3 regions of the Novosphingobium sp. GW835-FHT14H07 genome follow, and region 3 is predicted to be linked to each of the others. Evidence: predicted binding sites of a transcription regulator. Region 3 holds the regulator's gene; each other region holds the start of a gene.

Region 1 (8,134 bases), on a different contig from region 3:
CCAGCTACAGTCTCGTCGGTGCGCAGACCGGGCGTCTCTCGTCAAACGAACCCAACCTGCAGAACATCCCGATCCGAACCGAGATCGGCCGCCAGATCCGCGATGCCTTCGTTGCCGAGCCCGGCAATGTGCTGCTGGCCGCGGACTACAGCCAGATCGAACTGCGCCTTGCCGCGCACATGGCCGATGTGCCGGCGCTGAAGGAAGCCTTCGCTGCCGGAGAGGACATCCACGCGCGCACCGCAATGGAAATGTTCGGCACCGTCGATCGTGACACCCGAGGACGGGCCAAGACGATCAACTTCGCCATCCTCTACGGCATCAGCCGCTGGGGCCTGGGGGGGCGTCTGGGCGTTAGCGCGGACGAGGCGCAGGCCATGATCGACCGCTACTTCGAACGCTTCCCCGGCATCCAGCGCTACATCCACGAAACATTGGAGAGCGTGCGCGAGTGTGGCTATTCGCAGACGCTGTTCGGCCGCAAGACGTGGTTCCCGCGCATCGGCTCTAAGAACCAGGCCGAACGCCAGGGCAGCGAGCGTGCCGCAATCAACGCTCCGATCCAGGGCACCAGCGCCGACATCATCAAGCGCGCCATGGCCCGGATGATGCCGGCCCTTGCCCAAGCAGGCTTGCCCCGCGTGAAGATGCTGCTGCAGGTCCACGACGAACTCGTCTTCGAGCTGCCGGAAGGCGATGTGGAGGAAGCCAGGCCGGTGATCGAGCGGGTCATGGCGACGGCGGCCGAGCCTGCGGTGAAGCTCAGTGTGCCGCTTGGCGTGGAGATCGGAACCGGCCTGTCATGGGGCGCGGCGCACTGATCGTCAGTTGAGCGCTGCGTATTGCGCCAGATCGGCGGTGCCGAGCGTCAGGATCTGATCGTTCGGCACCGAGTTGGTCAGCGCGTAGAACGCCGAGGCCTTGTCCGGCCCAAGGCCCATTTCGCGGTAGTAGTCGAGGTACGCGCGGTTGACCGGGTCGGACGCACTGAAATCGTCCGGCTCGAGACCCTCATCGTCGATCCAGGAATGGACCACGAACTCGGCATCGGGCGCAGCGCTGCGGCTCGCTCCCGCAAGGAACAGCTCGACCGCGCCCGAGCGGACCGAGCCGTGTTCCGGCACGCGCGTGGCAATGCCGCGGGCGCGGATCATGCGGCCGAGGCGCAGATTCGCGTGATCGTCGACCGTGCCGGGGCAGTCCGGCATTTCGAGCATGCGAATGCCGGGGAAGGCGCGCAGCATCTTCTGGAAGTCGGCAGGCGAATAGCTGTCGGTTTCGGCGACGAGTGCGGCCCGGCTGCCGTCCAACACCTCGAACGGCCCGAAGCTGGCGACGCCCTTCACATCGGCGCGGGGCAGCCCGGCGATGCGTTCGGAGCCCGGCTCCTCGACTTCGACGACCGTCGTCTCGGTCCATGTGACGCCGTTCTCCACCCAGGTCCGTGTCGTTACCTCGCGCGTCGTCACCTCGCGCGCCAGCACCGGCTGGCAGGCGAGAATGGCGAAGATCGCGGAAAGAAGCGCGCGGCGGAGCATGGTCAGCCTTTTCCGCGCGCGCGGATTGCCGAATTGCCAAGGGACGCGGTTAAGATCGCCTCACCATGACCCGCGACTGGCTACGAATGCCTCGAAAATGGCCGCATCCCGCCACCGTACTGGCCGCACCGCTGCTAGGCTAAGTAGCATTGCGGATGGAGTGCAGTATCGATGGTCGCGCTGGTGTCGACGGTGGCCTATCTCGGGCTCGAGGCGCGCGCCGTCGAAGTGCAGTGCCAGGTGGCGCCCGGTTTGCCCGCGTTCCGGCTCGTCGGCCTGCCCGACAAGGCGGTGGGCGAAAGCCGGGAGCGGGTTTCCTCGGCGCTTTCCGCACTCGGTCTCGCATTGCCGCCCAAACGGATCACGGTGAATCTTTCGCCGGCTGATCTGCCCAAGGAAGGCTCGCACTACGATCTCCCGATCGCGCTCGCTTTGCTCGCCGCGATGGGGGTAGTCGATCTCGAACAGATCGCTGACTATGTGGCGGTGGGAGAGCTGGCATTGGATGGCCGCGTGCTGCCATCACCTGGCGTGCTGCTCGCCGCGCTTCATGCCAGCGGTGAAGAGAAGGGCCTGATCTGTCCTGCCGCGCAAGGGCCCGAGGCGCGCTGGGCCAGCGGGATCGACGTGATCGCCGCACCGGACCTCATCGGCCTGCTCAATCACCTGAAGGGGCAGCACCGCCTCCCCCAGCCTTCTCAGGGCGTGGCCGATCCACCGCGTCGCATGGCCGATCTCAAGCAGGTCAAGGGCCAGGAAACCGCCAAGCGGGCGCTGGAGATTGCGGCGGCTGGCGGGCATAACCTGCTGATGATCGGGCCGCCGGGCGCGGGCAAGTCGCTGATGGCCTCGTGCCTGCCCGGCATCCTGCCTGAGCTGACCCCGTCCGAGGCGCTCGAGGTGTCAATGGTGGCGTCGGTGGCCGGCACGCTCGAGGACGGTCGCATCAGCCGCGCCCGGCCGTTCCGGGCTCCCCACCATTCCGCTTCCATGGCCGCCTTGACCGGGGGCGGGCTGAAAGTGCGTCCCGGCGAAGTGAGCCTTGCGCACCTCGGCGTCCTGTTCCTCGACGAACTGCCCGAGTTTCAGCGCGCCGTGCTCGATTCCCTGCGCCAGCCGCTGGAGACGGGCGAGGTGACCGTGGCCCGCGCCAACGCGCACGTGACCTTCCCGGCGCGCGTGCAACTGATCGCGGCGATGAACCCGTGCCGCTGCGGCCATCTGGGCGATCCGGCGCTTGGGTGCAGCCGTGCCCCCCGCTGTGCCGGCGACTATCAGTCCAAGGTGTCAGGCCCGCTGCTTGATCGCATAGACCTCCATGTCGAGGTCGATCCGGTCTCCGCGGCGGATCTGGCGCTTCCGCCGCCTGCAGAAGGTTCCGACCAGGTGGCCGCGCGGGTGGCGCGGGCGAGGGCGCTGCAAGTTGCCCGGCTCGAGGGCACCAACGCCCGCAGCAACGCCGAGCTTAACGGCGATCTGCTGGACATCCACGCAACTCCGGACGAACCCGGGCGCAAGCTGCTCGCACAGGCTGCCGAAGCGATGCGCCTCTCCGCGCGCGGCTATACCCGCATGCTGCGCGTGGCGCGGACTATCGCCGATCTGGCCGGGGCGGACACAGTGGGTCGCATCCATGTGGCCGAAGCGCTCAGCTATCGCCGCATTGCGCCTCGGGCTTAGGCTTAAAGATTGCGCCCAAGGAAGATGAGCAGCATCGCTCCGATGACCGAGGCGAGGCAGCCTGCGCGGTTGACGCCTTCGCCGAACGTCCGGCCGCTGCGCCAACTGGCGAACAGGCCTGCGACAAGCGCGCCGCCTACCCCCAGCAGCACGGTCTTGAGCATGCCGATGTCGACGTCGCCGGGATAGAAGAACCGCGCCAGCACGCCGACCACCAGACCGGTGAAGACAATCGAGATCAGATTCAGCACACCTGCACTCCGTTCCTGTGGACACCACATATGGTGCCGGTTGACGCTCTCTTGTCCACAAGTTGGTGGCCAACCCGAAAAATATTTCGACCAGCGTCGTTTCGCCCTTGAAGTGCAGGAAAGTCCACGCGTCGCTGCACTGCACAATAGCTCTTCTGGCGACGAAGCGAATCGCACGTGCGACGAATCGAGTCTCCCTGCGGATGTTTACCCTCTTGTGTCTGAATCCGGTTGAGGCACTATGGGTTGTGGTCGGGCTTCAGGGGGACCTCTAAACCTAGTTTAGAGCGCTTGGGCGTGTTTTGCGCGCAATGGCAACGCATTGCCTGCGCGCAGGGCACACGGGGCCGTGATCGGGAATTCTGGAGCCGAGCGCCTGCGGAACAACATGTTCCACTTTCGTTCCGTCTCTTGTAGGATTGGGCCACTCGCCCGATTCGAGTGTCGATTGATCGCCCGGGCCTTGGCTGCGGGGTGCGAACGGGGGTTGAACGTGGATTTCAGAACTGGAGACGGCTCCGTGGTTGCGCAGGACGAACTGGCGCTTGCAGGCGCTCCGGCTGCGGCCGGTGAAGCAAAGGCGATGGATATGGACGCCAAGGACGCAGGCAGCGAAGCACTTGTCGCAGGCATGGCCGCCACCGTCGCAGCGGCTGCCGTTGCGGCCGCGCCGGTCAGCGATTCCAAGAAGGTCAATCCGCGCCGCTTTACCATCGTGACGGATGACAGCCGCGATGCGCGCCTGACCGATTTCGGCAAGGACACGCTGGACGACCGCTACCTGCTCCCCGGCGAGAAGTATCAGGACCTGTTCGCGCGCGTGGCCGATGCCTATGCCGACGATCAGGAGCACGCCCAGCGTCTCTACGACTACATCTCGAAGCTGTGGTTCATGCCAGCCACGCCGGTTCTGTCGAACGGCGGCACCGGGCGCGGCCTTCCGATCTCGTGCTACCTCAACTCGGTCGATGACAGCCTCGAAGGCATTGTCGCGACGTGGAACGAGAACGTCTGGCTCGCCTCGCGCGGCGGCGGCATCGGCACCTATTGGGGCAAGGTCCGCGGCATCGGCGAGAGCGTCGGCCTCAACGGCAAGACCAGCGGCATCATCCCCTTCGTGCGCGTGATGGATTCGCTGACGCTGGCGATCAGCCAGGGTTCGCTGCGGCGCGGTTCGGCGGCCTGCTATCTCGACGTTTCGCACCCGGAAATCGAGGAGTTCCTCGAGATCCGCAAACCTTCGGGTGACTTCAACCGCAAGGCGCTGAACCTCCATCATGGCGTGCTGCTGACCGACGAATTCATGGAAGCCGTGCGCGATGGCACGGAATTCCACCTGCGCAGCCCCAAGGACGGCTCGATCCGCAGCACGGTCGATGCGCGTTCGCTGTTCCAGAAGCTCGTTGAAACCCGCCTTGCCACGGGCGAGCCCTACATCGTGTTCAACGACACGGTGAACCGCATGATGCCCAAGCATCACCGCGACCTGGGGCTGAAGGTCTCGACCTCGAACCTCTGCTCGGAAATCACCCTGCCGACGGGCCGCGATCACCTCGGCAACGATCGTACCGCGGTATGCTGCCTGTCCTCGCTCAACCTTGAAACCTGGGACGAGTGGAACGGCGACAAGCGCTTCATCGAGGACGTGCTGCGCTTCCTCGACAACGTGCTGCAGGACTACATCGACCGCGCGCCCAGCGAGATGGCCCGTGCCAAGTACTCGGCCCTGCGCGAACGCTCGGTCGGCATGGGCGTGATGGGCTTCCACTCCTTCCTCCAGCTCAAGGGCATCGCCTTTGAATCTGCGATGGCCAAGGCGTGGAACCTCAAGATGTTCAAGCACGTCGCCGCCAAGGCGGACGAGGCTTCGATCCTGCTCGCGCAGGAACGCGGTGCATGTCCGGATGCTGCCGAAATGGGCGTGATGCAGCGCTTCTCCTGCAAGATGGCGATTGCGCCGACCGCGTCGATCTCGATCATCTGCGGCGGCACCTCTGCCTGCATCGAGCCGATCCCGGCCAACATCTACACGCACAAGACCCTGTCGGGCTCGTTCGTGGTCAAGAACCCCTATCTGCAGAAGCTGCTGGCCGAAAAGAGCAAGGATTCCACCAACGTGTGGAACTCGATCCTCGAACAGGGTGGCTCGGTCCAGCATCTCGATTTCCTCAGTCCTGAGGAAAAGGCGATCTACAAGACCAGCTTCGAGATCGACCAGCGCTGGCTGGTCGAATTCGCGGCAGACCGCACGCCCTACATCGACCAGGCCCAGTCGCTGAACCTCTACATCCCGGCCGATGTCGACAAGTGGGACCTCATGATGCTCCACTTCCAGGCGTGGGAGAAGGGCATCAAGAGCCTCTATTACCTCCGCTCCAAGTCGGTCCAGCGCGCAGGCTTCGCCGGCGGCGTCGAGGCAGACAACACCGCGCAGGCCCCCAAGATCGAACTGTCGGCCGGCCAGACCGACTACGAGGAATGCCTGGCCTGCCAGTGATGGCGTGAGGGAGCCTGCGGGCCATGTCCGTGACGACTGACGTTGTAGCGAAATGGCCCACACTGCTCATCGCTCTTCCATGGGTCATCGCCGGCTTGGCGATGACTCTTCGGCCTGCCGTGTTCGCGCAATGGCAGTCCGACTTTTGGCGGAAGCGATATGGCATCGTGGCGGGGCCAATCGGCTCGGGCACTAAACTGTTCTACCGATTGCAGGGCATTTTCGTCGCGACCGTCGGTTTGCTCGTTGTGGGCAATTCGGTGCTCGGGTGAAATACGAACTGCTAACATCCCCGTTACACCCCGCGACACTTTGCGGCTGGCGCATCTGTGCGACAATCCGCGACAAGACTTGTGCTTGCACGATCCCGGTCAGGCCCGCTAAGGCGGCTTTGTCTAATCTTGCGATCAATTCGCATTATCAAAGGGGTTCGTTTCATGCGCAAGTGGCACCGCTGGATCACGGTGTTCTTCGGGGTCTTCATGATCTGGATGGCCTTCACCGGCGTCGCCAGCCACGTGACGGCGCTCTGGCCAGCTGGGGAGCAGGCCGGACCTCCGCCCGTTCCGCAGGGTTTCGTCTGTCCCGAAACCATGATGTGCCGCCCCAAGGCGCCTCCGGGCGGGATGAAGTCGCTGGTCGGCTGGTTCCACCACCTGCATTCGGGCGAGGAATTCGGTCCTGTCGGCACCGCAATCTCGCTGATGACCGGTCTGGCGCTGCTGTTCTTCAGCATCTCGGGCCTGTGGATGTACTTCTCGATGTGGAAGAACCGCAAGGACCGCAGCCTCAAGCCCGGCTGGTTCTGGAAGTAAGCGAGTCTTCGCTGGTTGCGCCCCTGACGTCCGTCAGGGGCTTGCGGCACCGGCCCTCTCCCCCGCCCGGCCACCCATTCAGGGTACTCTCGTGGGTAGCGGGGCGGGGGAGCGGGCAGGTGCCGCTAGGAAAGCCCGGATGGGCTTTTCGCACCCCGCAAATAAAGAAAAACGCCCCGCCTTTCGGCGGAGCGCTCTCCGGTCGCGTGGCACGACCTGGTCCCGAAGGGGGCGGGACGTTCTTGCGATCCGGCACCCGGCGATCCGCCGGGACAGGACAGCGGGAAGGCCTCGCTGCCTTTCCGGACTTATTCTTCCTCGAGCATGCCCCAGGCCACATCGCCGTTCGCCGACAGGCGAACCTTGTCGCCTTCGATTTCGGCGACGAGCCCGGTGGAGAGGTAATGATGGTGGCCGGAATGGGTTCCACCTTCGAAACCCGCGCCGGAGTCCTTCTTGGTCAGCTTGATCCGGTCGCCATCGACGCCATCGACCGTGCCGATGTGCACGCCATCGGCGCCGATCACTTCCATATGCTCTCGGATGCCCGAAGTGCGTTCGGTGCTGTTGCCGTAGCCCATCTGTTCGCCCGACTGCCCCCCGCCCATCTGGCGCTGGCCCGCGTCGAACTGGACCTGTTGGCCCTCGGTGCCGGAATTGTCGGAACGCGAGCTGTTGGGGCCCTGGTTCTGCCGTTCGGACTGCTGGCCCATCTGGCCACCGGTGTAGTCGCCGCTCCAGCGGTCGCCGCCGGTCTGCTGGTCGGCACCTCCGGGGCTGCGGATGCCTTCCTGACGGTCGGCCTGGCCGGTTCCGCCCTGCTGTTGCTGCTGCCGCTCGCCGGCATTGGCGCCGGTGACGTTGCGGGAATCGTTCGGCTCGTACTCGCCCATGGCAATTCTCCTGCGAATTCTATGAAGTTTCACGGGCGCTGCCGATCGCGCGCCCTTGCCTTCACAACCGTGCGCCGGGTCCGCCGTTCCGCTTCGAAACCGGGCGCAGCGCCAGTCCGATGGCCCCTGTCGCCGGGCCGAGGGTTCCTGCCCCAAAGGGCACGATTCAATCGCGTGGAAAACCCCGCCACTATCCCCCGCAAAGGCCGCGCCCGCGCTTTTGCCTGACCGCATCAGACCTTACATTCAAAGAATCAGCACAGGACACCGCCATGCCCCTTCTTGAAGCCCGCCCGACCTACAAGCCCTTCGAATATCCCTGGGCCTACGAATTCTGGAAGCGCCAGCAGCAGATCCACTGGATGCCCGAAGAGGTGCCGCTGGGCGAGGATTGCCGCGACTGGGCGCAGAAGATCTCGGATCACGAGCGCAACCTGCTCACGCAGATCTTCCGCTTCTT
Region 2 (8,134 bases), on a different contig from region 3:
TCCTACAACCTCAACAACGGCAGTGGCCTAGTTGTCGAATTTGCGCCCGCGCAGGTCGTCAATCGTAACGATACGACCGTCACCTGGCAGAAGCCTGCCGGCAACGGCGCTGTCGATTTTCTTTCAATCTCCAATCCCAGCGTCAACGGTGTGAAGCTCAGCTACGCGCTGTTCGGCAACTGGACGCATTATCAGCCGGGAGCGGACCGATCTTACAGCCTTGTCGGCGGCGTGCCCACCCAGGCCACCGATGTGCCGCGTAGCGGCAGCGCCACTTATGCGACCCAAGTCGTCGGGCTCGCCGCCAGAAGCGGGCAGGGCTACTACCTGATTGGTGAATCGACCGGCACATTCTCGGCCAATTTCGGCAGCAATTCGGTCAGCACCAGCCTGACGCTCGCGGGCAAGGCACCCAACAGCACCGTGGTCACCTCGTTTGGCAATTTCAACGGCACCGGCACGATCAGCAGTTCCGGCCCGGGCTTCACCGGCACGCTTTCGGGAAGCAACGCTTCGGGCGCCTTCAGTGGTGCATTCTTCGGCCCGCGCGGGATCGAGGCTGGCTACACCTTCTTCCTCAATGGCACCACTGACACCACGCTCAGCATTCAGGGCGCTTTGTTCGGCAAGAAGAACTGAGCCCGTTCCTGCTTTCAACAAGGTGGGGGGCATCCGCAGGTTGGTGGAGCGGCCCGAATGGGACAGCGCCTTGCAGAAAAGGGCGAAAACCAACCTCTTTGCCCCCTCCGGAAAGCGGGAGGGGTTGGGGTGAGCCTTCCTCGCACGCGGTCCCACGACTAGAAGTCTCCAAAACGTGATTAAAATCACACAATTGATCCAAATAGATGTTCGCGATTAACATCGGTTCTGGCTAATTCTTCCTCCGAATTGGTGTCTGAATACAGGGATTCGGGCCAGCAACGGGGGCAACCGTGAACCGCAAGATTTTCGCCACAACAGCCACGACAACGCTCGCCCTCCTGCTGGCCTCATGTGGCGGTGGTAGTGGCGGCGGTGTGAGCAGCACGCCAACGCCTGTTCCCACTCCGACGCCGACGCCGACGCCCACGCCCACGCCCACGCCCGCGCCCACTCCGACGCCTACGCCTACGCCTACGCCAACCCCCACACCGACGCCTACGCCGAGCGCGAATTCGGACCTGATCGGAACGCTCGCGACCGAGAGTTTCGCCAACCTCTCCATGCGCGCAACCGCCACGGCCAATGGAGAGAGTACGCGCGGCAGCGTCGCCAGCCAGACAGCTACAATCCGTTACGATGCGGCCAAGAAGTCCTATACCTTAACGACGGGTGGTGGTTCGATCACCTTCGGGCCGGGCGATCTTGATAGCGCCAGTTCGAACGCCGTCGCCACCGTCTACACGAGGAAGTCAGGTTCGACGACCGACGTTCTGACGCTTACCAAGGCGGGCACATCCGGCCTTGCTACCTACAAGTATGTCGGAAGCGCCTTCTGGGAACACACGCAGCTATCGAGTTCATCGGGAACAGGCAGCGTGGATGCGTTTGTTTATGGCATCCCCACTTCGGCCAGTGCTGTACCGCGTAGCGGCACTGGCGCCTACGAGATTGCCTTGATCGGAGTGGAATCCATTCCGGCGGGCAGTGCTGCGATGGCAGGCAGCGGCGGTGCGGTGGTCGAATTCGATACCGGCAAGATTCGCATTTCCGGCATGATGAAAGGCGTCTATTTCTCAGGCTCCGACATCCAGTTCGATGCAACTGCTGCACTGGCGGCAACGTCCAACAACTTCGCCGGAACCATCAAATGGTCGGACGCGGCGAACTTCTCGGGCGCGCTCAACGGCGAATTCTTTGGCCCTGCTGCTGAGGAATTGGGCGCCGTTTTCAATGCTACTGCACCGGACGGTCGGGTCGCCGTAGGCACGATCACCGGACGAAAGGGTGCTGTCGGCAACACGCAGTTCACAGAGGGAAGGCTGGCCAACACGCAGAGTTTCAGCACAAGCGCGCGCAGACTGGACTTCAAGTCTCAGGATAAATCGTTCAATTCAAATACGCTAGGCGATTTCACCAACCAATCACTAAGGCGTGAACCGCTGCAACTCACTTTTGATGCCGTGACTAAGAAGTATACGGTTACGACACCTGACACGTCCTATACTCCTTACGAACATGATGGCGGAAGCACTTATCAGGACGATGCTACCGGGCTGCTCCTTCCGACTACACAAACTTACTCCGCCGTAGGCTTCTTCAGACAGCGCACTGGAGGAACATCGCTCGATCCGCAGCTTTCGTATCAGATCGATTACTTCATTTACGGCATGCCGACAGCGAGCAGCGCGGTGCCGCGGAGCGGGTCAGCTGACTACAAGGTCCATATCGACGGACTGGCAATCGACAACGATTTTACTGACGCATTGAACGTTGTCGGTAATGGCGTGCTTTCCGCCGATTTCGCTACTGGCCGTCTCGATCTGGCCACATCAGTTGGCTTGGGCGAAATCGACTACATCTCTGGCCACAACCCTCAAAGCACCACCGGGGTTTTTAGGGCCTCGGGCACAATCTCCAGCACGGCAAACACCTTCTCGGGCAATCTGACGCTCGACGGGATCGGCAACTACTCCGGCACATTTGATGGCAGCTTCTTTGGTCCAACGGCTCAGGAAGTCGCAGCAACCTGGTCGGCCGCCGATGGCGCCGACAAGGCCATTGGGACGATCATCGGTGCGAAGGATGCCAGTCTGACTGCGGCCCGAACGCCGCTGGGCGATTACACCACGCAAACGACATTCAGTGCGATCACGCTGCGCGATCATGGCGTATCCGATCCGGCGACCGTCACCTATAATCCCGCAACGGGCGCCTATCTTTTGCGTTTCACGCCCGAATACTCGAACATCACGTACGCCACCAAGTTTGAGCAGACAGACATCGACCCGGCGAAAAGTGACGCCAGCCGTACATGGTACGATCGTGGCGTCACCGCGAAGGGCTACGTCTTCAAGCCGGGCGACCAGAACCCCGTTCTGAAGCTGACTTACGCGACCTTTGCCGATTTGCAGGTGCGTGCGACGTCCTCCAATCCTCCAGACGCAATAAATGCCCAGTACTTCGTCATTTACGGCAATCGGACGCCTTATGCCCTACTACCGCGCTTCGGCTCTGCTACGTACGATGGGATTATCCGTGGACGAGGGCGCGCCAACGCGATCTCGTATGAAGGTACGTTCTCGGGCACAGCCACCGCGACGGCAAATTTCGCAGACATGAAGCTAGGCGCGACGGTTAACATCGTCGCCGACGATAGCACTGCATCGCCCGTGGGTACGTTCTCCTACACCGCGAACATCATCACGACGGACGGAACGACCTCGCTATTTCGTGGCTTTGCCACCACGCAAAATGGTGCTTCCCGTGGTCAGATCGAAGGCGGGTTCTTTGGTCCGAACGCGAACGAGATCGGTGCGGCGTGGTTTGTACAGCGGAATGGTCTTACCACCGGGCTCGACATCGGCGGCATACTGATCGGCAAGAAGAACTGACGGCTTCCGCCGCTCAACGCCCGCAGTATTCGTAGCGCCCGGCTTGGCACGCCGCCACCGCGCGGCGCCATTCGGCCATGCGCTGCTCGTAATCGTCCTGGGCCTGGGCATAGCCGCGGTCGGCATCGCGGCCTCCACGGCCACTGCGGGCGTTGTGCTGGCGCCACGCCGCCCAGTCTTTCGCATAGCGGGCATCGCGCTCGCGCACGCGGGCTAGTTCCTGCTGGTTGAGCTTGCGGATGATCGCCCGGTCGCGTTCGCGCGCGGCCTGCGTGCGCATCTGCGGGTCATGGGGATCGTCGGCCAGCGCCACGCCCGGCAGAGCCACAACCCCAAGCGCCAGCGCGCTGCACATCATCCGCACGTTCATTCCCGAGACCCTCATGTTATCGCTGCTTCATCCCGCGGCCGCGGCACCCGCGCAATCCACCTTGCGCCGAACCGTTGGCACCCGGTCGCAGCCACCGTCCCTTTCGTCGCGACCGGGGATGGGGAAGCGAAACCGTGCCCCCGAAAGCCCATATTGCACTGCAATGGTCCGCTCCCCACATGGCGCTTGCAACCGGGCCGGCACTCGCGTCCGAATCCCTTGCGAAACCCGAACAAATATGGAACACCGCCGCGCATGTCTCTCACTACCATTTCCGTCCGCGGCGCCCGTGAACACAATCTCAAGGGGATCGACGTCGATCTCCCCCGCGATAGCCTGATCGTCATCACCGGCCTCTCGGGCTCGGGCAAGTCGAGCCTCGCGTTCGACACGATCTATGCCGAGGGCCAGCGCCGCTACGTGGAATCGCTCAGCGCCTATGCGCGCCAGTTCCTCGAGATGATGCAGAAGCCCGATGTCGAGCATATCGACGGCCTCTCCCCTGCCATCTCCATCGAGCAGAAGACCACCAGCCGTAACCCGCGCTCGACCGTCGCCACCGTCACCGAGGTCTACGACTACATGCGCCTGCTCTGGGCGCGCATCGGCGTGCCCTACAGCCCCGCCACCGGCGAGCCGATCAGCGCGCAGACCGTCAGCCAGATGGTCGACCGCGTCATGGCCCTGCCCGAAGGCACCCGCGCCTACCTGCTCGCCCCGGTCGTGCGCGGCCGCAAGGGCGAATACCGCCGCGAGCTCGCCGAATGGCAGAAGGCCGGCTACACCCGCGTCCGCATCAACGGCGAGATTATGCCGATCGAGGACGCGCCTGCGCTCGACAAGAAGCTCAAGCACGACATCGAGGTGGTGGTTGACCGTATTGCCGTCCGCGACGGCATCCAGACCCGCCTGGCCGACAGCTTCGAACAGGCCCTCAAGCTGGCCGACGGCCTTGCCTACGTCGATCTCGCCGATGGCGTCGTCCCCGGCCGCGAGGAAGAATCGGACGCCAATGGCAAGAAGGGCGCCCAGAAGACGGGAATGAAGAAGACCGGCCTTGCCGCCAACCGCATCGTCTTCTCCGAAAAGTTCGCCTGCCCCGTCAGCGGCTTCACCATCGAGTCCATCGAACCGCGCCTGTTCTCGTTCAACGCCCCCCAGGGCGCATGCCCCGCCTGCGACGGCCTCGGCGAAAAGCTGCTGTTCGATCCGCAACTCGTCGTCCCGAACGAGAACCTTTCCTTGAAGCAGGGCGCCGTCGTCCCCTGGGCCAAGAGCAACCCGCCGTCGCCCTATTACATGCAGGTTCTCGCCAGCCTCGCCGCGCATTTCGGCTTCAGCCTCGATACGCCGTGGGACGCGCTCAGCCCCGAGGTCAAGATCGTCATCCTCTATGGCACCGCCGGCAAGGCGGTGCCGCTGACCTTCATCGACGGCAAGAAGAGCTACACCGTCAACAAGGCCTTCGAAGGCGTGATCGGCAACCTCAACCGCCGCATGCTGCAAACCGAAAGCGCCTGGATGCGCGAGGAACTGGGCAAGTTCCAGACCGCGCAACCGTGCGAGACCTGCGAAGGCAAGCGCCTCAAGCCCGAGGCGCTGTCGGTCAAGGTCGCCGGGCGCGATATCTCCTCGGTCACCCGCCTTTCCGTCGCCGCCGCGGTCGAATGGTACGCCAATCTCGATAGCCAGCTCACCAGCCAGCAGAGCCAGATCGCCAGGGCCATCCTCAAGGAAATCAACGAGCGCCTCGGCTTCCTCAACAACGTCGGCCTCGATTACCTCAACCTTGATCGCACCTCGGGAACCCTCTCGGGCGGCGAGAGCCAGCGCATCCGCCTCGCCAGCCAGATCGGCTCCGGCCTCTCGGGCGTGCTCTACGTGCTCGACGAACCCTCCATCGGCCTCCACCAGCGCGACAACGACCGCCTCCTCGAAACCCTCAAGCGCCTGCGCGATCTCGGCAACACCGTGATCGTGGTCGAGCATGACGAGGACGCCATCCGCACCGCCGATCACGTCGTCGATCTCGGCCCCGGCGCGGGCGTCCACGGCGGCGAGATCGTCGCGCAGGGCACGCTCGACGATATCCTCAACAACCCCAACAGCCTCACCGGCCAGTACCTCACCGGCGCGCGGAAGATCGAAGTCCCCAAGACGCGCCGCAAGGGCAACGGCCTGTTCATCGGCGTGGAGGGCGCACGCGCCAACAACCTCCAGAACGTCAGCGCCAAGATCCCCTTGGGCACCTTCACCTGCGTCACCGGCGTATCCGGCTCGGGCAAGTCGAGCTTCACCATCGACACGCTCCACGCCGTCGCCGCCCGCACGCTCAATGGCGCGCGCGTGATCGCCGGCGCGCACGATCGCGTCACCGGGCTCGAACACTGCGACAAGGTGATCGAGATCGACCAGTCGCCCATCGGCCGCACCCCGCGCTCCAACCCCGCCACCTACACCGGCGCCTTCACCCTGATCCGTGACTGGTTCGCCGGCCTCCCCGAAAGCGCCGCGCGCGGCTACAAGGCCGGCCGCTTCAGCTTCAACGTCAAGGGTGGCCGCTGCGAGAAGTGCCAGGGCGATGGCCTGATCAAGATCGAGATGCACTTCCTCCCCGACGTCTACGTCACGTGCGAGGAGTGCGACGGCAAGCGCTACAACCGCGAAACGCTCGAGGTGAAGTTCAAGGGCCTCTCCATCGCTGACGTGCTCGACATGACGATCGAGGACGCCGAGGAGTTCTTCAAGGCCGTGCCCCCGATCCGGGACCGGATGCACATGCTCAATGAGGTGGGCCTGGGCTACGTCAAGGTCGGCCAGCAGGCGACGACGCTATCGGGCGGCGAAGCCCAGCGCGTCAAGCTCGCCAAGGAACTCGCCCGCCGCAGCACGGGGCAGACGCTCTACATCTTGGACGAGCCCACCACCGGCCTCCATTTCGAAGACGTGCGCAAGCTCCTCGAAGTCCTCCACCGCCTCGTCGAACAGGGCAACTCGGTCGTCGTGATCGAACACAACCTCGACGTGATCAAGACCGCCGACTGGATCATCGACCTCGGCCCCGAAGGCGGCGTCCGCGGCGGCGAGATCGTCGCCGAAGGCACGCCCGAACAGGTGGCGAAGAACCCCCGCAGCTTCACCGGCCAATACATGGCCCCCCTCCTGAAGCGCTGACCCCAAAAGCCCTCTCCCCTTGAGGGGAGAGGGTTGGGAGAGGGGGGCCGCAAAGCGTCTGACGGAGGGGCAATGATTCCCCCCACCCGCTCATCCTGAGCCTGTCGAATGAGGGAGGGGGACCATCCGCAGGATGGTGGAGGGGCACCATCGCAACACCACCACGTCGAAACACAAACCCCGTCACCCTGAACGCGGCTCAGGGTCCATCCTTGCCCACAAGCGGAGGCATAATCGGCAAAATGGATCCTGAACCAAGTTCAGGATGACGCAGCAAGCGGTAAACATGCAACCGCCAAAGCCCCGTTCATCCTGAGTCGGTCGATGGATGCTTGCACAACGCCGCTACTTGCGGACGCTGGGCCTCGGCGTTGTCAAAGTCGACGGCCAATTGAGAATTGATGCAGGTGTCACCGTAATCCTAATCACAGATCGTAGACGCGATCAACGGCTGGGGAATTAGACATATTGTATTTTTCGTCCAAATACTTACGGAATTCCTCTTGCAAGATGAGGATTCTTTGTTGGTGGCTTGTACCATCGTTAGTGCTCCTATTAAGGGTATCAAAGCGAGAATAAATCGCGTTTACCCCTCTACCCTCCCCATATTTTCTTTCAATATCACGATTCTCCTTGCGGAAATTCTCAAACCTAAGCAGAAATTGCCGTATATCATCATGATAAACTGGATTTATCATCTTCGTGAGCCAGTAATATACCGGAAATACCCCTGATGATGAAAGTAAGGGGTCGTTAGGAATAAAAATGTCTAACATTTCTTCAAAAACGTCGATTACTCTTCGCGCGGCAAGTTCAAGTCTTGTTTTATCTATATCTTTATCTGAGGCAAATTCATCAAGGTCGACTTTCTTTGTGCTAACAAGCCCGTTCCTGTATTCGAAAAGGAGAACTTTGGCTGCTGCGTTGTGATCTCCCGCTCGCTTGGTGCTAAAGCGAATTGATTCTTTAAACACACTGTGCTCTGCTAGCTTACGGATTACGTCAGTCACTGGGCCTACGATCGCGTTTCGCACTTCTGCGCCGGTGAGCGATTTGC
Region 3 (8,134 bases):
CGCCATGGTCCTGACGCCGCGGCCCGATGTGCTTGTCACCGGTGATGGCCATCACGTCGGCATAGCCGGCGAAGGATCGGACCTGATCGTCCTGCGCATGGGAAGGGGCGATTACATGCGGGACAACTTGCTCGAACTTGCCGGAATGGAAGGCAGCCTTCGTCGCCTCGATGAATGGCCGGGTGCTCGCTGCAATGAAGACTTCTGCGCTGCAACGGTGCTCAGAAACGAACGGCGTTTTACGCTCCTGATGGCCCGCAGCCGAAACTACATTGACGACATGGCGCTTGTGGCGGCCTGCGAGCGGGCCGACATCGTCATCGCCGATCGACGCCTTCCGGCATCGTGCCGCCCGCGCATGCTGAAGGCAGACCGATCCTATCTCGCCAATACGGGAGGCATATCCATCGATCTTGCCTCTGGCCGGATTCGCACCGTAGCGGAAACGCAGGGCCAGCATGGTTGGTATCGCTGGCCAGTACCGCGCCCGACGCCCAGCCTGACGCAACTCAACGACGTCGGAGTTGGAGCGACGGATGCGCCTGATGCAACCGTGCCGGTAACGGCGCCAGTGGCTTCCAAGCGATGAATGCGACCCAGGGCGGTCCATGCCCTTGTCCGGCGGGCGATAATCTCGAAGCAGCGCTCCTTTCCGCCAGACTTGCCGGGCGAACCTGACGTTCGCCCGGCTCAATTCATCAGGGGAGGACCCAGCGCACCGAACCGACGTAGCTCCCCGCAGTCGGCATGCCGTCGCTGCCAAGTGCAGGAGTGAACCGCGCCCGCGCGCTGACTTTCGTGCATGTCGCTGCATCAAGGTCAGGAGACCCGCTCGATCCGGTAATCTCGCATCCCGTGACGCGGCCATCCACGCCTATCGAGAGCCGAAAGCGGGTTAGCCCTTCTCTTTCCTCTCTGATTGCGGCCGAGGGATAGTCGCGGTCCGAGATCCATGAGCCCGGCGATCCCTTCGGTGATGCTGTGCGCACGGCAAAGCTCGGCGAGGGAGAGGGGTGGGGCTCGGGCAGGACGTTCGGGATAGGGTCGACTGGTGTGATCGGGGTGACCTCGATTTCCCGGACTGTGCTTGAAGGATCCACCGGCGTAATCGCGATGTCGGGGCGGGGGGCCACCAGCGAGCGGCTGTCAGGCTGTGGGGAAGGTTTCACGTCCGGCGGCGGCACGACAGGCGTTACCTTCACCTCCTCGTCCTCCCACTGCTTGGCAGGAAGTCGGTCCGTCAGGATCGTGACCATGCTGTTGGCGAACCCTGAAGCGATCGCCCAGATCGCCACTCCATGAAGCAGCCCGACCGCGATGAAGGTCTGTGTCTGCCTGCGTCTCGTATTCTCGATTGCATAAGCCATTGGCAACACCTCTTCCGTTGCCGACGCCCCATGTTCTGGCGGGCCGTCCCGGAAAGGGGAGCCCCACGGCGGGGCATTCGGTAACAGCGGATACTATACCTCACACTGGACCACATCCAGAAAAATCTCAACCAAATCGATTGATATTTACCATAACATGCTGATGCAAAAAAAGCCGCCGCGCATTTCCTGCGCAGCGGCCTTTGTCATCAGGCACGCCCGATGGTCGGGCGCTATGTTGCAACAAACGTCAGTGGTAGCGCCGCAACAAGCCTGCAAGCTTGCCCTGCACGGTCACCTCGTCGGGGCGATAGAACTGAGGATCATAGGCAGCGTTGGCGGGATCCAGCCGAACCATGCCCTTTTCGTGATGGAGATACTTGAGCGTGGCCTCTTCCCCGCGCACAAGTGCAACCACGATCTCGCCATCGCGCGCCATATCTGTCTTGCGGACAAGCGCGTAATCGCCATCGAAGATCCCGGCTTCAACCATCGAGTCACCGGACACTTCGAGTGCGTAATGCTCTCCTGCGCCCAGTAGCGCGGCAGGAACTGGCAGGGTCGCCGTCGTCTCAAGCGCTTCGATTGGCACACCGGCTGCAATCTTGCCGTGCAGCGGCAGCTCGATCACGTCGTTTGCCGCCACAGGCACGGGAGGCGCTTTTGGTGCAGGACGAAGCGCCGTGACGCTTCCGCCCGTTGCTCCACCATCTGCATTGGCAATCTGCCGAACGGCGCTCTGCTTGCCCACCGCGCTGTCAGGCTGGCGGAGGACTTCGAGTGCCCGTGCGCGGTTGGGGAGGCGGCGGATGAAGCCACGCTCTTCAAGCGCCGAGATCAGCCGATGGACGCCCGACTTGGACTTCAGATCGAGCGCTTCCTTCATCTCCTCGAACGAGGGGGAGATGCCCGACTCTTCAAGCCGGACCTGAATGAAGGTGAGCAGTTCGTGCTGCTTGCGCGTCAACATCGGCGGCCACTCCGCAATGCGCGGCTTCGAGGCGAAGCCGCTGGTCTTTCATGGACCGGGAGCGAATGTTCCATCCCGGCGAACGAATGCGGAACGGATAAGCAACCTGTTGCGACTCGTCAAGCAATTCCGCCATTTTCGAGGAGGTAGATAGGAACATCCGTTCCGGCCGGTTTGGCCTCGGCCCCTGCTTCCCGCACGGCCAACGCGTTGGCCCTTGAAAGTGGAGAGAGCGCTCCGGAATCCTGGAGCGGGTCGAGCCTTACCGACGCTCCGTCCCATATCGCGCGCAGGAACTCCATTCGGCTCCCGCCCTGCGCCAGTGGCTCTGCAAGCCGGGCTGGGATGGCTTTTGGCAAAGGCGCACTCGCGCCGAGCATCGCTCTCAACAGGGGGAGCATGAACAGGTAGGCCGTAACGAAGGCCGAGGCTGGATTGCCGGGCAGGCCGAGAATGATCTGGGATCCACGCGTTGCCACCAGCAGCGGCTTGCCCGGCTTGATGCCGATGCGCCAGAAGTCGATCGAGGCGCCAACGGCCTCGAGCGCCGGGCGAACGAGATCGTGATCCCCGACTGACGCCCCGCCGCTTGTGACGATGATGTCCGAGCTGTTTGCCGCGTCCAGCGCGCGGACCAATTCTGCGAGTTCGTCCGCCACAGGACCGGCATGGCGGATATCGACCGGCAGGGAGGCGGCCATCGCACAGAGCATCGGCCCGTTGCTGGCGGGAAGCTGGTGCAGGTCGGGCAGGTGGCCGGGAGGAACCAGTTCGTCGCCGCTGTCGATGACGGTCAGGCTGACACGCCGGCGCACGGGGAGATGGCTGTGGCCACCGGCGATGGCGAGCGCGATTTGCGCAGGGCTAATGCGGCTACCCGCAGAGATCAGCGTTTCGCGAGAGCTGAAATCCATGCCTGCGGGTCGAACGTGGCGCGAAGCGGGCTGCGGTGGCTCGCCGGTCAAGCTCAGCTCGTTGCCGTTGCGCGCGCTGTCCTCCTGAAGCAGCACCATGTCCGCGCCTTTGGGCAGTATGGCGCCAGTGCTGATGCGGGTGGCTTCACCGGGGCCGACCTCGCCGCCGAAGGGGTGGCCGGCCGCGCTTTCACCGATCACGCGCCACGGGCCCGGAAGATCGGCACTGCGCATGGCATAGCCGTCCATCGCCGAAAGGGCTGCCGCTGGCTGCGTGCGCCGGGCAAGGAGGTCCTCGGCTAGGTAATGGCCAAGGCATTCGGCAACCGAGCGATGCTCGACGGGCAGCGAAGGCGCGAGCGCGAGCAACCGGCTCTGCGCTTCGGCAAGGGGTAGGGGCGGCGCTTTCATTCCGGAGCGCGCCAGGTTCCGGACTTGCCGCCCCGCTTCTCGATCAGACGGACACTTTCGATCACCATGCCTTTGTCGAGAGCCTTGGCCATGTCGTAGATCGTCAGCAGGGCGAGGCTCACCGCCGTCAACGCTTCCATCTCTACGCCCGTGCGACCGGTCAACGAAGCGGAGGCGGTGCATTCGATGCCGTCGGCGACGAAGGCGAAATCGATGTTGACCGCATCGAGCGCCAGTGGATGGCAGAGCGGGATGAGGTCGCCTGTCCTTTTCGCCGCCATGATCCCGGCAATCCGCGCTGGGCCAAGCACATCGCCTTTCGGAGCATTGCCGGACCTGATCGCCTCGAGCGTGGCGTCAGACATGCGGATCATACCACGCGCAATCGCGACGCGGTGCGTCTCGGTCTTGCCGCCGACGTCGACCATGCGAGCGGTGCCGGTCGAATCGAGATGGGTGAGGTCGTTCATCGTTGTCCCTGGAATGCTGAATGGGGGTTTACGGGGTTTACACTGTCCAGAGAGAACTGCGGAACGGGAGTTGGAACGCAGTTTTGGCGCGGATTTCCGGGGCTTTCAAGGTGCTTCGCTGACAGTCGGCACCATGGCAAAAACCTGCCCTGTAGGAAAGCGTTTCCAATCCGAAGTGACTACATATTGGAATTTCGTAAGCCTTCTGCCGCAATAAGCACATTGATGAATACTGTGCAGAACAAGAAGCGTGTTGCCATCATGATTGATGGCGAGAACGTGCCCGCAAGCACGATGTCAAAGATTGAAGCGATCGCAACGTCGTTGGGGGACGTGCAGTTGCGCCGTGTCTATGGAAACTTTGCAAACGGGGCGAATGGCGAATGGATAGACCATTCCAAAGACCATCCGCTCGATGTGAGACAGGTTACACCTTCAAAGAACAAGAAGAACACCACCGACATCGCCTTGGCTGTCGAGACAGTCGAAATCGTCCTGCGCAAGGGGTTTGATTGCGTCTGCATTGCATCGAATGACCGTGACTTTCAGCCACTTGTCGAATTTCTGCGCAGGGAGGGCGCCGAAGTGCATGGTTTCGGCGGTGATGCCGCTGACCTGAAACTCCGAAACAGTTGCTCGAAATACCATATCGTTCTGAACACGAGGAAGGCTGCCGCAACATCCTCTGAGAAAGTCGAGAAACCAACGGCAGCTGCGACCAAAGCCAAGCCCCCGCAAGAGCCGTCCAAATCGGAAGCCGCCAACTGGGCCAAAGTCAGGGAAGCTTTGAACGAGTTGGCCAACGAGCGGGAATGGGTGGCATTGCCGGAGCTCGCTACCGTCCTGAGCAAGGCGAAGCTCCAACCCGCCTCGTTCGGATCAAGGAGCTGGCTGCAAGTGTTCAAGAAGGACGGCCGCTTCGCCGTTGAAAAGATTGCGGGTTCCACCCAATCGCAGGTGCGGTTGGTGGCCTGACGTCACTTGCCGCCCTGCCAGCGCTCGCTATTGTCCCAAGTGTCAATAACGGGAGCGGTGGATGCGGAAGCGGTGGGTTTTGTTAGGAGCGGTCGTGCTGGCCGGGGGTGCCGGGTTTGCCTCGCTTGACAAGGAAACGCGGGGAATTCTTCTTGCGCTACCGACCAATGCCGACGTGCTGTCTTGGCGGGAAGGGCAGCGTGATGCGGCTTTCCGGGCGATGGACAGGTTGCCGTTTCTGGCCAAGGCCAACACGATTGCGCCTGCGGCCGAACCTTTGCCTCTTCCAGCAGGCAAGCCGCTGACCGTGCCGGGACTGGACGAATATATGGCAAGCCAGCGCACGGCGGGGTTGGTGATCGTGCAGGATGGCAAAGTGCGATTGGAGCGCTACGGGCTGGACTTCGATGCCAAGGGTCGTTGGACCAGCTTTTCGGTGGCGAAGTCATTCACCTCGACCCTTGTCGGCGCAGCCTTGCAGGATGGCGCGATCAGGAGCCTGGACGACAAGGTCAGCCAGTATATTCCTGGCCTCAAGGGCAGCGCTTACGATGACGTGAGCGTGCGACAGCTGCTGACCATGTCATCAGGCGTACGCTGGAACGAGGATTACGAAGACCCGAAGTCGGATGTTGCCGAGTTCAATCGGGCCCAGCCGGAGGACGGCCTCGATGCCACCGTCAGCTATATGCGCAAGCTGCCGCGCGCCTATCCGCCCGGGGAGGTGTGGCATTACAACACTGGCGAGACCAACCTGATCGGCGTGCTTGTGAGTTCGGCCACCGGCAAGTCATTGTCCGCCTATTTGCAGGAGAAGGTCTGGCAACCTGCCGGAATGGAAGCCGAGGCGACGTGGCTGTTGGGGAAGACCGGGCTCGAGATCGGTGGTTGCTGCCTGCAGGCCGCGACACGCGATTACGCAAGGTTCGGCCTGTTTGTGCTGAACGGTGGCAAGGGGCGCGATGGCAGGCAGATCGTGCCGTCGGACTGGTTCGCACAGGCGACGACCAAGCAGAGGGATATCGGCCGGGCAGGGCGCGGCTATGGCTTCCAGTGGTGGACCAATGACGATGGCACTTTCGCCGCCCAAGGCATCTTCGGCCAGGGCATCTTCATTGACCCCAAGCGCAAACTGGTGATTGCCAGCAATTCGGATTGGCCGCGCGCCAGCGCCGGACCACAGCCCGAGGCGCGCGAAAGCTTCTATCGGAAAGTTCAGGCCTTGATCGACGCGGGCAACTAGAGCGGTTTCCGCCCTAGCCCAGACGGTCAGCTTGCGATCGGCAACCTGACCGTTCCGTCCTGATCCCGCTCCATCGGAGAATAGGCGACGACTGCATTCAACGGCAGATCGCCGTAGATATGCGGGAAAAGCTGGCCGCCGCGCGACGGCTCCCACTTTACCGCAGAGCCAAGTGCGGCGAGATCGACGGCGGCGACGTGGAGATCGTCCTGCCCTGCGAAGTGCTTGTCGACGGTTTCGGTCAGCTGCGCCTCGGTCGACAGGTGGATGTAGCCATCCGCCAGATCGACCGCGGCACCCTTGAACACGCCGTCCGCTTCAAGCTGCGCCATCTGCGGGCCGGTCAGGACCTTGTAGGCGAGGAGGGGGAGGTCAGTCATTCGGCGGTGCCGTCTTCCGGTGCGGCGGGTGCTGCGCTTTCATTGCCGCTGCTGGGCTCGGTCGTCTCGGCATCCTCGCCTTCGCCTTCGGCAAGACGCACGGCGCTGACGACATGTTCGTCGCCCGAGACGTTGAACAGGCGCACGCCCGCCGAGCCGCGACCGATCACGCGAAGCGAATCGAGCGGCAGGCGGATCAGCTTGGCCTGATCGGTGACGAGCATGAGCTGGTCGGCCTGCGTCGCCGGGAAGCTGGCCACGACCGGGCCGTTGCGGGCAATGTTGTCGATATTGGTGATGCCCTGACCGCCACGTCCGGTGCGGCGGTATTCATAGGCCGAGGACATCTTGCCGTAGCCATTGGCGCAGACGGTAAGGATGAACTGTTCGCGTGCCTGAAGTTCGGCATAGCGCTCGGCCGACAAGGCCGGTTCGCCTTCCTTCTCGCCCTTCCAGGGTGCGAAGCGGACGTAGTCCTCGCGCTCGTCAGGCGTGGTGCCGACGCGGTGCAGGATCGACAGCGAGATGACCTCGTCGTCGCCCTTAAGCGTCATGCCGCGCACGCCGGTGGAGGTGCGGCTGGTGAATTCTCGGACTTCGTCGCCTGCGAAGCGAATGGCCTTCCCGGCGCGGGTGGCGAGCAGCACGTCGTCCGTTGCTTCGAGCAGGGCGACGCCGATCAGGCGATCGTCGCTGTCTTCATCGAACTTCATCGCGAACTTGCCGTTCGACGGAATGTTGGCGAAGGCATCCATCGAGTTGCGGCGGACATTGCCCTTGGCCGTGGCGAAGACGACCGAAAGCTTGCCCCATTCCGCCTCGTCTTCCGGCAGCGGCAGCACGGTGGCGATGGTCTCGTCCTTGTCGAGCGCCGGAAGCATGTTGATCACGGGGCGGCCGCGCGTGGTCGGCCCGCCTTCGGGCAGGCGCCAGACCTTGAGGCGATAGACCTTGCCCGCAGTCGAGAAGAACAGGACCGGAGTGTGGGTGCTGGTGACGAACATCGTCGCCACGGCATCCTCGTCCTTCGTCGCCATGCCTGAGCGGCCCTTGCCGCCACGGTTCTGGGCGCGGAAGGTGGAGAGCGGCGTGCGCTTGATATAGCCGTCAAGCGTGATGGTGACGACCATGTCCTCGCGCTCGATCAGGTCTTCGTCTTCGATGCCATCGGCAGGCGCGGTCAATTCCGAGCGGCGCGGCGTGGCGAAGGCCTGACGGACTTCGAGCAGTTCCTGGCGCATGACGCCGTAAAGCTTCACGCGGTCAGCCAGGATCGAGAGGTATTCGGCAATCGCGGTGGCGAGGCCTTCGAGTTCTTCACCGATCTCATCCCGGCCCAGCGCGGTCAGGCGGTGGAGGCGCAGGTCGAGGATGGCGCGGACCTGGATTTCGGACAGGCGATAG

The links. The regulator LexA, encoded in region 3, represses DNA repair genes until DNA is damaged. The targets are predictions, from matches to a motif close to GTTCCNCNCTTGTTCT.
Region 1: AC1Q5P_RS06660 (ribonucleoside-diphosphate reductase subunit alpha) is a predicted target of LexA. The motif match lies at 3,860-3,875, and genes of this name have one in related genera.
Region 2: uvrA (excinuclease ABC subunit UvrA) is a predicted target of LexA. The motif match lies at 4,133-4,148, and genes of this name have one in related genera.

Annotation. Positions count from the first base shown of each region.
Region 1 is NZ_JBXAFX010000005.1:73,197-81,330, reverse strand. Features, by position in the region: gene polA (DNA polymerase I) at 1-821, shown strand, start outside; gene AC1Q5P_RS06675 (hypothetical protein) at 825-1,538, opposite strand; gene AC1Q5P_RS06670 (YifB family Mg chelatase-like AAA ATPase) at 1,710-3,218, shown strand; gene AC1Q5P_RS06665 (GlsB/YeaQ/YmgE family stress response membrane protein) at 3,221-3,469, opposite strand; gene AC1Q5P_RS06660 (ribonucleoside-diphosphate reductase subunit alpha) at 3,963-5,966, shown strand; gene AC1Q5P_RS06655 (hypothetical protein) at 5,990-6,238, shown strand; gene AC1Q5P_RS06650 (PepSY domain-containing protein) at 6,296-6,781, shown strand; gene AC1Q5P_RS06645 (DUF2171 domain-containing protein) at 7,090-7,362, opposite strand; gene AC1Q5P_RS06640 (ribonucleotide-diphosphate reductase subunit beta) at 7,947-8,134, shown strand, end outside.
Region 2 is NZ_JBXAFX010000002.1:156,280-164,413, forward strand. Features, by position in the region: gene AC1Q5P_RS02770 (HupA family protein) at 1-639, shown strand, start outside; gene AC1Q5P_RS02775 (transferrin-binding protein-like solute binding protein) at 933-3,533, shown strand; gene AC1Q5P_RS02780 (hypothetical protein) at 3,547-3,918, opposite strand; gene uvrA (excinuclease ABC subunit UvrA) at 4,159-7,077, shown strand; gene AC1Q5P_RS02790 (DUF262 domain-containing protein) at 7,503-8,134, opposite strand, start outside.
Region 3 is NZ_JBXAFX010000001.1:118,607-126,740, forward strand. Features, by position in the region: gene AC1Q5P_RS00575 (ComEC/Rec2 family competence protein) at 1-589, shown strand, start outside; gene AC1Q5P_RS00580 (energy transducer TonB) at 699-1,367, opposite strand; gene lexA (transcriptional repressor LexA) at 1,618-2,337, opposite strand; gene AC1Q5P_RS00590 (molybdopterin molybdotransferase MoeA) at 2,457-3,662, opposite strand; gene moaC (cyclic pyranopterin monophosphate synthase MoaC) at 3,659-4,132, opposite strand; gene AC1Q5P_RS00600 (NYN domain-containing protein) at 4,358-5,107, shown strand; gene AC1Q5P_RS00605 (serine hydrolase domain-containing protein) at 5,169-6,350, shown strand; gene AC1Q5P_RS00610 (DUF952 domain-containing protein) at 6,377-6,730, opposite strand; gene gyrA (DNA gyrase subunit A) at 6,727-8,134, opposite strand, start outside.